DNA from 3 places in the Mesorhizobium sp. M0208 genome. Region 1 is predicted to be linked to each of the others. Evidence: predicted binding sites of a transcription regulator. Region 1 holds the regulator's gene; each other region holds the start of a gene.

Region 1 (4,572 bases):
AACACCCTGCGCCCTCCCTGGCAATATGGCCTTGCAACCTAGCCGCGAGCATCGCGCGGCGCATCATCGCCAGCCTCACGATTCCAGCTCTCGCATCAATCTCAAGTGACAGCCGCCTTGATGGCGAAGCGCGCATCCTTCCACGCACCGGTGCGCAGGATGTCCTCAAGCACTTCGACGGCCTGCCAGACATCGGCATAGCCGACATAGAGCGGGGTGAAGCCGAAGCGCATGGTCGATGGCGCGCGAAAATCGCCGATCACACCACGTTCGATCAGCGCGCGCATGATCTGGTAGCCATGCTCATGCATGAATGAAATCTGGCTGCCGCGTTTTTCCCCATCGCGCGTGCTTTCGAGCGTGAGACCGTAAGTGCCGCACTTTGCCTCGACAAGCTCGATGAACAGATCGGCCAGTGCGATGCTCTTCTTGCGCACCGCAGTCATGTCGACATCGTCCCAGATGTCGAGCGCGCCCTTCAGCGTGCGCATCGAAAGGATCGGCTGGGTGCCGCACAGAAACCGGCGGATGCCGGTGCCGGCCGCATAGCCTGGCTCGAAGGCGAAGGGCCGTGCATGGCCCCACCAGCCGGTGAGCGGCTGCTGGATGTCGGAAAGATGCCGCTCAGCCGCATAGATGAAGGCAGGCGCGCCCGGGCCGCCATTCAGATATTTATAGGTGCAGCCAACGGCAAAATCGGCGTTTGCTTTGTCGAGCTCGACTGGCATCGCGCCAGCGGTGTGGCAGAGATCCCAGACGATCATCGCCCCGGCTTCCTGGGCCCTGCGCGTCAGAGCCGGCATGTCGCGCAGTTCGCCCGATTGTAGTTGACGTGATTGACCAGCACCACGGCGGTGCGATCGTCGATCAGTTCCTCGATGGTCGGCGCGTCGACCCCCGAGAGGCGCAGCAGCGCATCTTTTCGCGTCGAAACCACACCCTCAGCCATGTAGAGGTCTGTCGGAAAACTATCGCCCTCGGCGACGATGGCCTGCCGCTCCGGTCGCATGGCCATGGCCGCGTGCAGCAGCTTGTAGATGTTGACCGACGTCGTGTCGCAGACCACCGTCTGGCCGACCGCGGCACCGATCAGGCGCCCGAACTGGTCGCCAAGTTCAAGCGGCATGTTGAACCAGCGGGCCGTGTTCCATGCGCGGATGAGATCATGCGACCATTCTTCGGTCGCGGCCTTGCGCAATTCATCGAAGGCGGCACGTGAAGCAGCTCCTAGCGAATTGCCGTCGAGATAGATCACTCCTTGCGGCAACACAAAGCGGTCGCGTATCGCGCGCAGCGGATCCGCGGCATCCATCGCCTTTACGGCCACGAGATCGGGAATTCCCGTCATGATTTGCCTGCTCCCCCAAAAAATCCAACGCAACGCCGGACACGTATCGACTGTTCTTCCATTACCTGGTTGCGCGCAGCAAGGCTCCACCGGCGAGAAGCAGCCTGACCAGGCGGTGGAAACCGGGACTTAACCCCGAGGTTGGCGTTTTGAGTTCGTTTCGTTCACGGTGCATTGACCAAACCGCACATTCGATAGGGGTTCACTTCCGTGCCCTTTGCCGACGGACGGCCGATGCCAATGCGCCCTTCCGGGACGCCAGAAGGGCGCAAACGAAAGCAGAATCAAGGCGATGAGGCTCGCGGCGGCGAAAATACGGTGCGCCGGCAGGGGACGTCGTTTGTTTCCCGAGCCTTAACGCATTCATTAAACTTTAAACAGTTGCGGAACACAACTGGAACAGATAGTGTCTGTTCTGGGTTTGTTTTCTGATTCTGTTGGGGGTCGCTATGCTGACACGCAAACAACACGAACTGCTTATGTTCATCCACGAAAGGTTGAAGGAAAGCGGTATCCCACCTTCCTTCGACGAGATGAAGGAAGCGCTCGACCTGGCTTCCAAATCCGGAATCCACCGACTGATTACGGCGCTGGAGGAGCGCGGCTTCATTCGCCGTTTGCCCAACCGGGCCCGTGCGCTGGAGGTGCTACGCCTGCCTGACTCGATCGCCCCCGGCCTCAATGCGGCACGCAAGTTCTCGCCGAGTGTCATCCAGGGCAGTCTTGGGCAAGGTGCCCCTCGGCAGGGCAAGCCGACATCGTCGCGCGTCCCTGCAGCCGGCAATGACGACGATGTCGTCGCCGCCGTTTCGATCCCGGTAATGGGCCGCATCGCCGCTGGCGTGCCGATCGATGCTATCCAGCACCAGACGCATTCGATTTCGGTGCCGCCGGATATGATCATGGGCGGCGAGCATTATGCGCTCGAGGTCAAAGGCGATTCGATGATCGAGGCTGGCATTTTCGACGGCGACACGGTGATCATCCGCAACGCCGATACGGCGAGCCCCGGTGAGATCGTGGTGGCCCTGGTCGACGAGGAGGAAGCAACGCTGAAGCGGTTCCGCCGCAAGGGCGCCTCGATCGCCCTGGAAGCCGCCAATCCGGCCTACGAGACGCGCATCTTCGGACCAGACAGGGTCAAGGTGCAGGGCAAGCTCGTTGGGCTGATCCGCCGCTACTGAGTTGCGCCCTTGGTGCCGGCTTTTGGATTGTCGGCCCTGCGGTATGGCGGCAGGCCGCGCGCCGCGCGTGAAAATTTCCGCTGCACGTGCCAGGGCCGGTATGATTTTTCGACGGCGAAGCGGATTTCGGCGCGTGTTGCCGCTTGTGGATCGAAATAGACGGCCGCACTTCCCGCGCGCGCCAGTTGCCGTTTGGTGACGACGAGGACCAGCCGGTCGTAGTAGCAGGGATTATGGGCGGTGGCGTCGTCGATGACGATCAAGCTGGCGAAGGCACAGGCTGGCCGTGCGGTATCGCGGTCCTTGGCTTGCGCAATGATCGCGCCGGATGGATGCCTGGCGAGGCAGAGACCGTCCGTGCAAATGAAGGGCATGCCCGGCGGCAGGTCGGCCGGATCGGCAATGTCGAATTGCGGATCGTTCTTTCCAGGTGTTTCCGGCGCGACGATAGCCTCTGATGTGAGCGCGCGTTTCCAGTTGTCGATGGTGAACTCATTCGGGCGTGCCCGGTTGACCGCGAGTTCACCGCTGCCGATCGGCAGCGCGACCAGCCGTGCGTCCTCCGAGATCAATACGTCGGGTACGCGCGTCTGCGTTGTTGTTAGCAAGCCGGCGAGCGCAAAAGGAATTGCCGCGAGCCGCAACCAGGTCGTCGCCATGCTGGCAATGACGAGGGCGATCGTCACCAAAAGGACAGATCTCAGCGAAATCAACCCCACCGCATCGATCGGCGAGCGCTCGGAGATCCACGCGGACAGGGCGATCATCGCCGTCAGCCCCTTGCCCATCACGTAGAGGAAAGGTCCATCCGCGCCGAACGGCATCGCCAGCGCGCTGAGGACGGCGAAGGGCATGACGACCAGTGAGACGACGGGCATGATGGCCAGATTGGCGAACAGGCTGAGCGGCGCCACGCGCTGGAAATGCCATATGGCGAAAAGCGCCGTGGCGCTCCCTGCAATGATTGAGGTCATCGCCAGGCCGCCCATGCCCAGCAGGACCTTTCGCGTGGCGAGGCGTAGCGGCGACCGCCGAGGCGGCGGCGTGGTGGCCCTGCCGGCGCGGTAGTCGGACCAGCCGGCATAGGCGCCGACAAGGGCCGCCGTCGCGGCGAAGGACATCTGGAAGCTCGGACCGACCACCTCGTGTGGCGACACCAGAATGACCGCGATGGCCGAGATCGCCAGGTTGCGCATGGTGAGCGCGGCCCGGTCGAACAGCACGGCGATAAGCATCACCGCCAGCATGATGAAGCTGCGTTCGGCCGCTACCACAATGCCGGAAAAGACGAGGTAGGCCGCAATCGAAAAAAGCGCGGCGGCCGCGGCATATTTCTTGACCGGCCGTCGCGATGAGAAGTCGGGAAACAGCGCAAAGGCGCCGCGTAGCAGCGCCATGATGGTGCCGGCGACCAACGCCATATGCAGCCCCGAGATGGAGATGATGTGGTAGATGCCTGTACGCCGCATCGCTTCGTTGATCTCCTCGGGAATGCCGGCGCGCACGCCAACGATCAGCGCAGCAGCAATCTCGCCCTCGGCGCCGCCGATGCGGCTGCGGATATGGTCGGCGATGGATTCGCGCGCGTCTTCGATCGCGGAAGAAAGCCGCGCGGCAAGCGGCATGCTGCCCGAAGCCACGACCTTCGGATTGCCGAGAAAGAAGCCGCTGCCGCCGATACCGGCGAAATAGCTGTCGAAGGAGAAATCATAGCTGTCGGGCCGCACCGGGCCGGTCGGCGGCAGCAACCGCACATAGCCGGTGATCTCGGAACCGGCGGCCAGCTCATCCGGTATCTTCATCGCCGAAACGCGGACCCGTTCCGGCATGTAGCGCAGCGTCGGCCTGGCGGTTGAGATCACATCGATTGTCAGCCGGATGCGGCCGCTAGCCATGGGTTCGTACGATACGACGCGACCCGTCAGCCGCGTCGAGATTTCAGAACCGAGCACATGCGTCCCGACACGCCAGGTCTCGAACTTGGCGGCAAGCACGCCAAGCACGCAGAACAACGCCACCATGAAGCACAGGCGGGCTCTG
Region 2 (4,572 bases), on a different contig from region 1:
CTGGGTGACCGGCATGTCCGAGCGCGGATCGCGGTACATCGGCACCAGTTCTGACAGCGGCCGGTCGCCGATGACGATGCCGGCGGCATGAGTCGAGGCGTGACGGTACAGACCTTCCAGCTTCTGCGCCGTGTCGAGCAGCGTCTGTACGATCGGCTCGCGCTCGGCCTCCTCGGCAAAGCGCGGCTCGTTGGCGATGGCGTCGGCGAGCTTGACCGGATTGGCCGGGTTCGACGGCACCATCTTGCTCAGCTTGTCGACCTGTCCGTAAGGCATCTGCAGCACGCGGCCGACGTCGCGCAGCACGGCGCGCGCCTGCAGGGTACCGAAGGTGATGATCTGGCCGACCTGGTCGCGGCCGTATTTCTGCTGGACGTAGCGGATGACCTCCTCGCGCCGGTCCTGGCAGAAGTCGATGTCGAAGTCGGGCATCGACACGCGATCGGGATTGAGGAAGCGCTCGAACAGCAGCGAAAAACGCAGCGGATCGATGTCGGTGATGGTCGTCGAATACGCGACCAGCGAGCCGGCGCCTGATCCGCGGCCCGGGCCGACCGGAATGCCTTGCGCCTTGGCCCATTTGATGAAGTCGGCAACGATCAGGAAATAGCCGGGATATTTCATCTTCTCGATGACCCCGAGCTCGAAATCCAGCCTCTCGCGATATTGCTCGACTGTATAGCCGGGCGTCGGCCCGTGCGCCGCCAGCCGCGCCGCCAGCCCTTCATGCGCCTGCCTGGCAAGCTCCTGCGCCTCCGCCTTGACCGCCGCATCGGCATCGGCGACATCGCGGCCGGCAAAGCGCGGCAGGATCGGGTTTCGTGTCTGCGGATAGTAGGAGCAGCGCAGTGCGATCTCGACGGTGTTGTCGATCGCTTCCGGCAGGTCGGCGAACAGCCTCGCCATGTCGGCCTGGCTTCTCAGGAAATTGTCGGGCGACAGGCGGCGGCGATTATCGGCCGCAACCACGGAACCTTCGGCGATGGCGATCAGGGCGTCATGCGCCTCATAGTCTTCACGAGAGAAGAAAAACGCTTCGTTGGTGGCAACCAGCGGCAGATCGTGGCGGTAGGCGAGATCGACCGACGACTGCTCGATCGCGCGGTCGTAGCCGGAGACCCGTTCCAGTTCGACATAGAGCCGGTCGCCGAACAGACCCTTGAGCGCCAGCAGCCGGGTCTCGGCGAGTTCACGGCGGTCCTCTTTCAAGGCATTGCCGATCGGACCGCGCGGCCCGCCGGTAAGGCAGATCAGACCGTCGGAATTTCTCTGCAGCATCTCGCTCGTCAGATGCACCGCCTCGCCGGGCGGTGTCTCAAGGTAGACGCGGCTGACCAGCCTGACCAGATTGCCGTAGCCGGCCTCGGTGGCGGCGATCAGGACCACCGGCCGCATCTCCGGCCCCTGCCGCCTGCGGTCGCGCTGGCTGTCGTTCGCCTCACCGGAAAAGGCGAGGTCGATCTGGCAGCCGATGATCGGCTGTATGCCGTCCTTCACTGCCTTTTGCGCGAATTCCAGCGCACCGAACAGGTTGTTGGTGTCGGTGACGGCGATTGCCGGGCATTCGTCCTGCACCGCATGGCCGACGATCTTGCCGAGCTGCAAGGCACCTTCGAGTAGCGAATAGGCCGAATGCACGCGCAGATGAATGAACCGACGCGCCTCCGCCTCTGCCCGCGATGCCTTTGCATAGGCCTCGCGCAGCAAGGGATCGCGTGGAAGTCTCTCATCCGCCATGGTTTTTTCGCGCCGCCTCACAGGGACTCAGTCGATCAAGATGTATTGTCCGGCAGCAGATAACATGAGTCCAGCAGAAGCGATTGGAGCTTTGGACGTTTAGAGCAACCGCCGAAGCTGCCGATCTCCCCCCTCGTGGGGGAGATGTCCGGCAGGACAGAGAGGGGCGCAGTCCCGCCAACCTCAGGCCGGAAACACAAAACCCGCCACAGCGGGCGGGTCGTTGGGGCCATTTAGCACCATATCCAAATTAGTAGCATAGCTGCCGGCACAAAGCAAGAACAAAATACGTTGTGAGGGCAAAAAAAGCGAATTCCGCACGCCCCTCGCCTTGTCCCTCCTCAAGCGAGCGTGCTCAACCAATTGCAGGATCGCGTTCCTTCGCTCCCCTTTGTCCCACCAACCTCAAGCAGATTACAGCCTCACGCGAATTCCATGATCACCGCATCGACGGCAAGGCTGTCGCCGGGCTTGGCGTTGAGCTTCGAGACGATGAGGTCGCGCTCGGCGCGCAGCACGTTCTCCATCTTCATCGCTTCGACCACGGCAAGCGTCTCGCCGGCCTTGACCTCCTGCCCCTCGGCAACGGCGATCGACACGACGAGGCCGGGCATCGGGCAAAGCAGCATCTTCGAGGTATCCGGCGCCACTTTTTCCGGCATCAGCCTTTCGAGCTCGGCAGTGCGCGGCAGCATGGCGCGGGCTGTCACCGAGATGCCTTTCCAGGCGATGCGGAACCCGTTCAGCACCGGCCTGACCTGCGCCGCGACCTTGCGGCCGCCGACCGTGCCGCGCCAGATGAGATCGCCCGGCCGCCAGTCGGATGCCACGGTCAGTGCCTTGCCACCGTCGATTGTGAGGTCGAGCTCCATCGGAATGGAAATCATCCCTTCGACGATGGCAACCGAAAGATAATCCCGGCCGATCTTCACCACCCAGTCGCGTTTCAAGGCGCCCGAATGCGGCGCCAGCCGCCCGCCCAGCCGGTCGAGCCGGTCGCGGCGCAGCAGTTCGACCGCGGTTGCGATCGCGGCCAGCACCGCGTTTTCTTCGCTGTTCGGCACAATGGGCGCGAAGCCGTCGGGATACTCCTCGGCGATGAACGCCGTCGATAGCCGCCCTTCCCGCCAGCGCGGATGCTGCATCAGCGCCGCCAGGAACGGTATGTTGTGCTCGATGCCGTCGACGACGAAACTGTCCAGCGCTTCCGACATCGCATCAATCGCCGCCAGCCGCGTCGGCGCCCAGGTGCACAACTTGGCGACCATCGGGTCGTAGAACATCGAGATTTCCGAGCCCTCGGTAACGCCGGTATCGTTGCGGATGACGATTTCGCCGAATTTTCCCTCTTTCGGCGGCCGGTATTTCGTCAGCCTGCCGATCGACGGCAGAAAGTTGCGATACGGATCTTCGGCATAGAGGCGGCTTTCCACCGCCCAGCCGTTCAGCTTGACGTCGCTCTGCTTGATGGCGAGCTTTTCGCCTGCCGCCACGCGGATCATCTGCTCGACCAGGTCGATGCCGGTGATGAGCTCCGTCACCGGATGCTCGACCTGCAGCCGCGTGTTCATTTCCAGAAAATAGAAGTTCTTGTCGCTGTCGACGATGAACTCGACCGTGCCGGCGCTCTGGTAGTCGACGGCCTTGGCCAGCGCCACCGACTGCTCGCCCATGGCTTTGCGGGTCTTGGCGTCGAGGAACGGCGACGGCGCCTCCTCCACGACCTTCTGGTTGCGGCGCTGAATCGAGCATTCGCGCTCGCCGAGATAGAGCGTGTTGCCATGCGCGTCGGCGAGCACCTGGATTTCGATATGGCGCGGATCGACGATGAACTTTTCGATGAAGACGCGGTCATCGCCGAACGAGCTTTTGGCCTCCGACCGCGCCCGGTCGAAGCCGTCGCGCACCTCTGCCTTGCTCCAGGCGATGCGCATGCCCTTGCCACCGCCGCCGGCCGAAGCCTTGATCATCACGGGATAGCTGATTTCGCCGGCTATTCTTTCGGCATGGGCGGCGTTCTCGACGACGCCGAGCCAGCCGGGCACCGTCGACACCTTGGCCGTATTGGCGAACTTCTTCGATTCGATCTTGTCGCCCATCGCCTTGATGGCCTTGGGCTTCGGGCCAATAAAGACGATGCCTTCCTGCTCCAACGCTTCGCAGAAGGATGCCCGCTCGGACAGGAAACCGTAGCCGGGATGCACGGCCTCTGCTCCTGTGGCCTTGCAGGCGGCGATGATCTTTTCCGGGACCAGATAACTTTGCGCGGCCGGCGAAGGCCCGATATGCACCGCCTCGTCGGCCATTTCGACATGCACGGCGTCGCGGTCGGCATCGGAATAGACCGCGACGGTGACGATGCCCATCTTGCGCGCCGTCTTGATCACGCGGCAGGCGATCTCGCCACGGTTGGCGACCAGGATCTTTGTGAACATGCAGGCCTCGTCCCTCGGCTGCCCTTTTTTAACGGGCTTCCCGTTTTATGGGCTTCAGAAGGGCGGTCAAGGCAAAGTCGGAGCCTATCCCGGATGTAGATCGGTGAGCGCTGACGAAAATCCGGGGTCGGAACGTCGCTTCGTGCATAGCGCGGAGCTGAATGGTAAGTTAAATCTAGCTTGGATTGCAGACCGTCTTGGGAGGATTGCCTGATGAAAACGCGCGCCGCTGTCGCCGTCGCCGCCGGAAAGCCGCTGGAGATCATGGAGGTCGACCTCGAGGGTCCTCGCGATGGCGAGGTGCTGGTCGAGATCAAGGCAACCGGCATCTGCCACACCGACGAGTTCACGCTGTCGGGCGCCGACCCCGAAGGCCTGTTTCCGGCGATCCTCGGCCATG
Region 3 (4,572 bases), on a different contig from region 1:
ATATGATCTTCTCGCGGCCGTTTTCGACCACCGTCACGCGCGCACCGTCAGTGTCCTGAAGCACCGCTTTGGCCTCGACCATGCGGTGGATCACGCCGCCCAGGGCCGTAATCCGCTCGGCAAACACCTGCTCGGTGAGATTCTGAGGCAGCATCATCAGATAGGGATGCCTCGACGGAAGCTTTCCGAAATCGAGCTTGAGCAGTGCCCGGCTGCGATCTCGGATGGCGAAATTCTGCAGCTTCAGGGCAAGTTCGCTCAGCCGCTGCGTGACGCCCAGAGGCTCCAGCGCTTCCAGCGTCTGAGCGTGGATGACGCCGGCCCGCGAGGTCTGAAGGCCCTCCCCAAGCCTGTCGATCAGAACATGGTCGACCCCGGCCTGGTGCAGCACGATGGACAGCGCCAAGCCGGTCGGGCCCGCGCCAATAATCAGGACTTCCGTTTTATCTGGCAACATTTTCTCTCTCCATTTATCAACACATGTTGACTTTCTAGTCGAAGCCATTGCATTTGTCAACAACCGTTGGCATAGGGATTTCATGAGCGAGAATCAGCACAAGAAAACCAGCAAGTCGGACCGCACCCGCGCCCAGATCCTCGAAGCCGCGAGGCTGCTGTTCGCCAGGCACGGCTATGACGGCGCCTCCATCCGCGACGTCGCGGCCCACGCCTCGATCGATCCGGCCATGGTGATCCGCTATTTCCGCAGCAAGGACGAGCTATTCGCCAGAGCGGCGGTCGTCGACCTGAGATTGCCGGCACTGCGGGTGATCGATCGAACCGCCATCGGCAAGACACTGATCAGGCGATTTCTCGAAATCTGGGAAGATCCGGCCAACGGTACCGGCATGGCAATTCTGCTGCGGTCGGCGACGTCGAACGAATTCGCCGCCGAAAAGTTGCGCGATGTATTTGCCAACCAGGTGAGGCCACTGGTTGCGGCGGTCGCTGATCCCGCCGATGCGGGCCGGCGGGCCGGGCTCATTTCCAGCCAGCTGCTGGGTTTGGCGATGTGCCGTTACCTGCTGCGCCTACCACCGGTCGTCGCCCTGTCTCACGAAGAAATCATCCAGACCGTCGGCCCTACATTGCAGCGCTATGCCGTCGGCGAGGATGTGCCTTGAACAAGCCGTTCAGCGTGGGGCCGAGTCTGAGCCTCATGCGGCAAGTGCGCCGACCGATGGCCATGACGCCGGTGTGTGCCGAACCAGCACGCAAAGGTTAATGGCCGCTGCGCAGCCTGTGCACAATCCGTCCCGCAGCCTGTGGATTCTCGGTGGAGAAGCTGTTCACAACACAACATGTTGCGGTGAACAAACCAAGAAACTTCGGCTATCTCTGATTCGTCGCCGATTCGTTCCGGCTTTGAGCGGAACGTTAACGACGAGAGCTGAAAACTCCCTCGAAACGATTAAAGCGCGTTAGGAAACATCAATAATTTCATAATGTTGTGCGAAGCAGATTGGCCACCCACGACCATTCGGCAAAGGTTAACCATGGTGCTCGCCTGGATGCCGCTTGCATGAATCGGGCCAGTTCCCGTGATTCAGCATGTGGTGAGGTACGCCGGCAGAAAACCCAGATGTAGCCGTGAACAAAACCTGAATCGGCGAGAGTCAGTGATTCGTCGCTGATTCGTTCCAGACTCGTTCCAACTGTTAATCGGGAACAGATTTTCTGGCTTGGAAGCGACCAATCGGCCTGCCCTCGGCACATTCCGCTTTCGCTTCGCGCCCGAAATCCCTATGTGTCGCCTGTCATACGCGGCCAATATGGGCGCGCTCCCGACAATGCGAGGCGGAGAGCCTTATTTCCAGGCCGATGAACATCCATCCGAAACACACTGAACCGCTGATCCTGACCGGCCGGGACGTGACGGCCGTGCTCGGCCCGACCAACACCGGCAAGACCCATCTCGCCATCGAACGCATGGTGGCGCATGAAAGCGGCGTCATCGGCCTGCCGCTCAGGCTGCTTGCCCGCGAGGTCTATGCGCGCGTCTGCGAGAAGGTCGGCGCCCATAAGGTTGCGCTCATCACCGGCGAGGAAAAGATCCAGCCGGCTGGCGCGAAATACTCGGTCTGCACCGTGGAAGCGATGCCGCGCGAGACCGACGCCGCCTTCGTTGCCATCGACGAGGTCCAGCTCGCCGGCGATCTCGAACGCGGCCACATCTTTACCGATCGCATCCTGCATCTGCGCGGCCGCCAGGAGACGCTGCTGCTTGGCGCGGCCACCATGCACGGCATCCTGCAGCGCCTGCTGCGGGGCGTGTCGGTGGTGACCCGGCCACGGCTGTCGCATCTTGCTTATGCCGGCTCGAAGAAGCTGACCCGCCTGCCGCGGCGCACCGCGATCGTCGCCTTCTCGGCCGACGAGGTCTATGCCATTGCCGAGCTGATCCGCCGCCAGCAAGGCGGTGCCGCCGTCGTGCTCGGCGCACTCAGCCCGCGCACCCGCAACGCCCAGGTGGCGCTGTTCCAGTCGGGTGACGTCGACTACCTCGTCGCCACCGACGCCATCGGCATGGGCCTCAACCTCGACCTCGACCACGTCGCCTTCGCCCAGAACCGCAAATTCGACGGCTACCAGTACCGCAACCTGACGGCAGCCGAACTCGGCCAGATTGCCGGCCGCGCCGGCCGGCATTTGCGCGACGGCACCTTCGGCGTCACCGGCCAGGTCGATCCGCTGGATGAGGAACTGGTCAAGAAGATCGAGGCGCATGATTTCGACCCGGTGAAAGTGCTGCAGTGGCGCACCGCGCATTTCGATTTCGCCAACCTCGATGCGCTGAAGCGCTCGATCGAGACCAACGCCCCGGTCGAAGGCCTGACGCGCGCGCTGCCGGCCGTGGACGCGCAGGCGCTCGAGCATCTGTCGCGCGACGAGGACGTCCGGGCACTCACCACCGATGCCAGACGCGTGGCGCTGCTGTGGGAAGCCTGCGCGCTGCCCGACTACAGGAAGATCGCGCCGGCCCAGCACGCCGACTTGATCGCCTCCATCTACATGGACCTTGCCAGGCATGGCCATGTCGACGAGAACTACATGGCCGAGCAGGTGCGCCGTGCCGACACCACCGAAGGCGACATCGACACGCTGTCGCACAGGATTGCCCAGATCCGCACATGGACCTTCGTTTCCAACCGGCCCGGCTGGCTGGCCGATCGGGCACACTGGCAGGAAAAGACGCGCGAAATCGAAGACAGATTGTCGGATGCGCTGCATGAGCGGTTGACGAAACGTTTTGTAGACCGCAGGACTTCCGTCCTCATGCGGCGCCTTAGAGAAAACACGATGCCTGAAGCCGAAATCAGCCCAACCGGAACCGTCCTCGTCGAAGGCCATCATGTCGGCGAGCTGCAGGGTTTCCGCTTTACCGCCGACCAGAGCGCCGGCGGCGAGGACGCCAAGGCGGTGCGGGCGGCGGCGCAGAAGGCGCTTGCCGCCGAGTTCGAGGCGCGGGCCGAGCGCTTCGGCGCCTCTGCCAATGGCGACATCGCCCTGGGTTCGGATGGCACGCTGCGCTGGATCGGCGCGCCGATCGGCACGCTGGTCGCCGGCGAAGACGCTTTGAAGCCGCGTCTTGTCCTGCTGGCCGACGAGCAGCTCACCGGTCCGGCCCGCGACAAGGTTGCGGCGCGCGCCGAGCGCTTCGTCAATTTCCAGATCGAATCCCTGCTGAAGCCTCTGGTCGACCTTAAGAATGCCGAGCAGATCACCGGCATCGGCCGCGGCATCGCTTTTCAGCTTGTCGAGCATTTCGGCCTCATCAACCGTCGCGACATCGCCGACGAGATGAAGTCGCTCGACCAGGAAGGCCGCGCGGCGCTTCGCCGCCTCGGCGTGCGCTTCGGCGCCTACCATGTCTTTGTGCCGGCGCTGATCAAGCCGGCGCCGGCCGGGTTAATCACGCTGCTGTGGGCGCTGAGAAACGACGGCAAGGACAAGCCCGGCTTCGGCGATGTCGTTCACGCACTGGCCTCCGGCCGCACGTCGGTGGTCATCGATCCGACCTTCGACAAGACCTTCTACAAGCTTGCCGGCTACCGCAATCTTGGCCGGCGTGCTGTACGCGTCGATATTCTCGAGCGGCTGGCCGACCTGATCCGGCCGGCGACCAACTGGAAGCCGGGCCTCGGGCCTCGCCCCGACGGCGCCTATGACGGCCAGTCCTTCATGGTGACGCCGCCGATGATGTCGATCCTCGGCGCGACCGCCGACGACATGGAAGAAATCCTGAAGGGGCTCGGCTATCGCGCTGATGCCAAACCGGCGGCCGAGGTCAAGGCGCGGCTCGAAGCACAGGACAATGCCGCGCGCGAAGCGGCCGCTGCAAAGCAGGCGGCTGAAGACGCAACACGAGTCGAGCAGGCGAGGATGGCGGAAGCATCTGCCGCGGCAGAGCTGCCGGCGGAGGCTTTGGAACCCGTGTCGAATGCGGCTCCCGTTGCGGAGGCGGCGGCCGAAGCTGTAACCGAAGCGACGGCAGAGCCTGTCGCGGAAGCTCCAGCCCCTGAAGCTGCGGCAGAAGTCACGCAAGAGATCCTGCCCACCGCCGAAGCGGTT

The links. The regulator LexA, encoded in region 1, represses DNA repair genes until DNA is damaged. The targets are predictions, from matches to a motif close to TGTTCNNNNTGTGTTCNG.
Region 2: dnaE (DNA polymerase III subunit alpha) is a predicted target of LexA. The motif match lies at 2,004-2,021, and genes of this name have one in related genera.
Region 3: NKJ17_RS04635 (helicase-related protein) is a predicted target of LexA. The motif match lies at 1,637-1,654, and genes of this name have one in related genera.

The regions. Positions count from the first base shown of each region.
Region 1 is NZ_JAMYSP010000008.1:138,240-142,811, reverse strand. It holds gene NKJ17_RS11195 (hormone-sensitive lipase) at 1-5, opposite strand, end outside; partial or broken gene kynU (kynureninase) at 102-1,348, opposite strand; gene lexA (transcriptional repressor LexA) at 1,798-2,532, shown strand; gene NKJ17_RS11180 (ComEC/Rec2 family competence protein) at 2,526-4,572, opposite strand, start outside.
Region 2 is NZ_JAMYSP010000041.1:120-4,691, reverse strand. It holds gene dnaE (DNA polymerase III subunit alpha) at 1-1,737, opposite strand, end outside; gene NKJ17_RS28335 (acetyl-CoA carboxylase biotin carboxylase subunit) at 2,160-4,172, opposite strand; partial or broken gene NKJ17_RS28330 (alcohol dehydrogenase catalytic domain-containing protein) at 4,386-4,572, shown strand, end outside.
Region 3 is NZ_JAMYSP010000003.1:175,503-180,074, reverse strand. It holds gene NKJ17_RS04645 (FAD-dependent monooxygenase) at 1-406, opposite strand, end outside; gene NKJ17_RS04640 (TetR/AcrR family transcriptional regulator) at 393-1,124, shown strand; gene NKJ17_RS04635 (helicase-related protein) at 1,822-4,572, shown strand, end outside.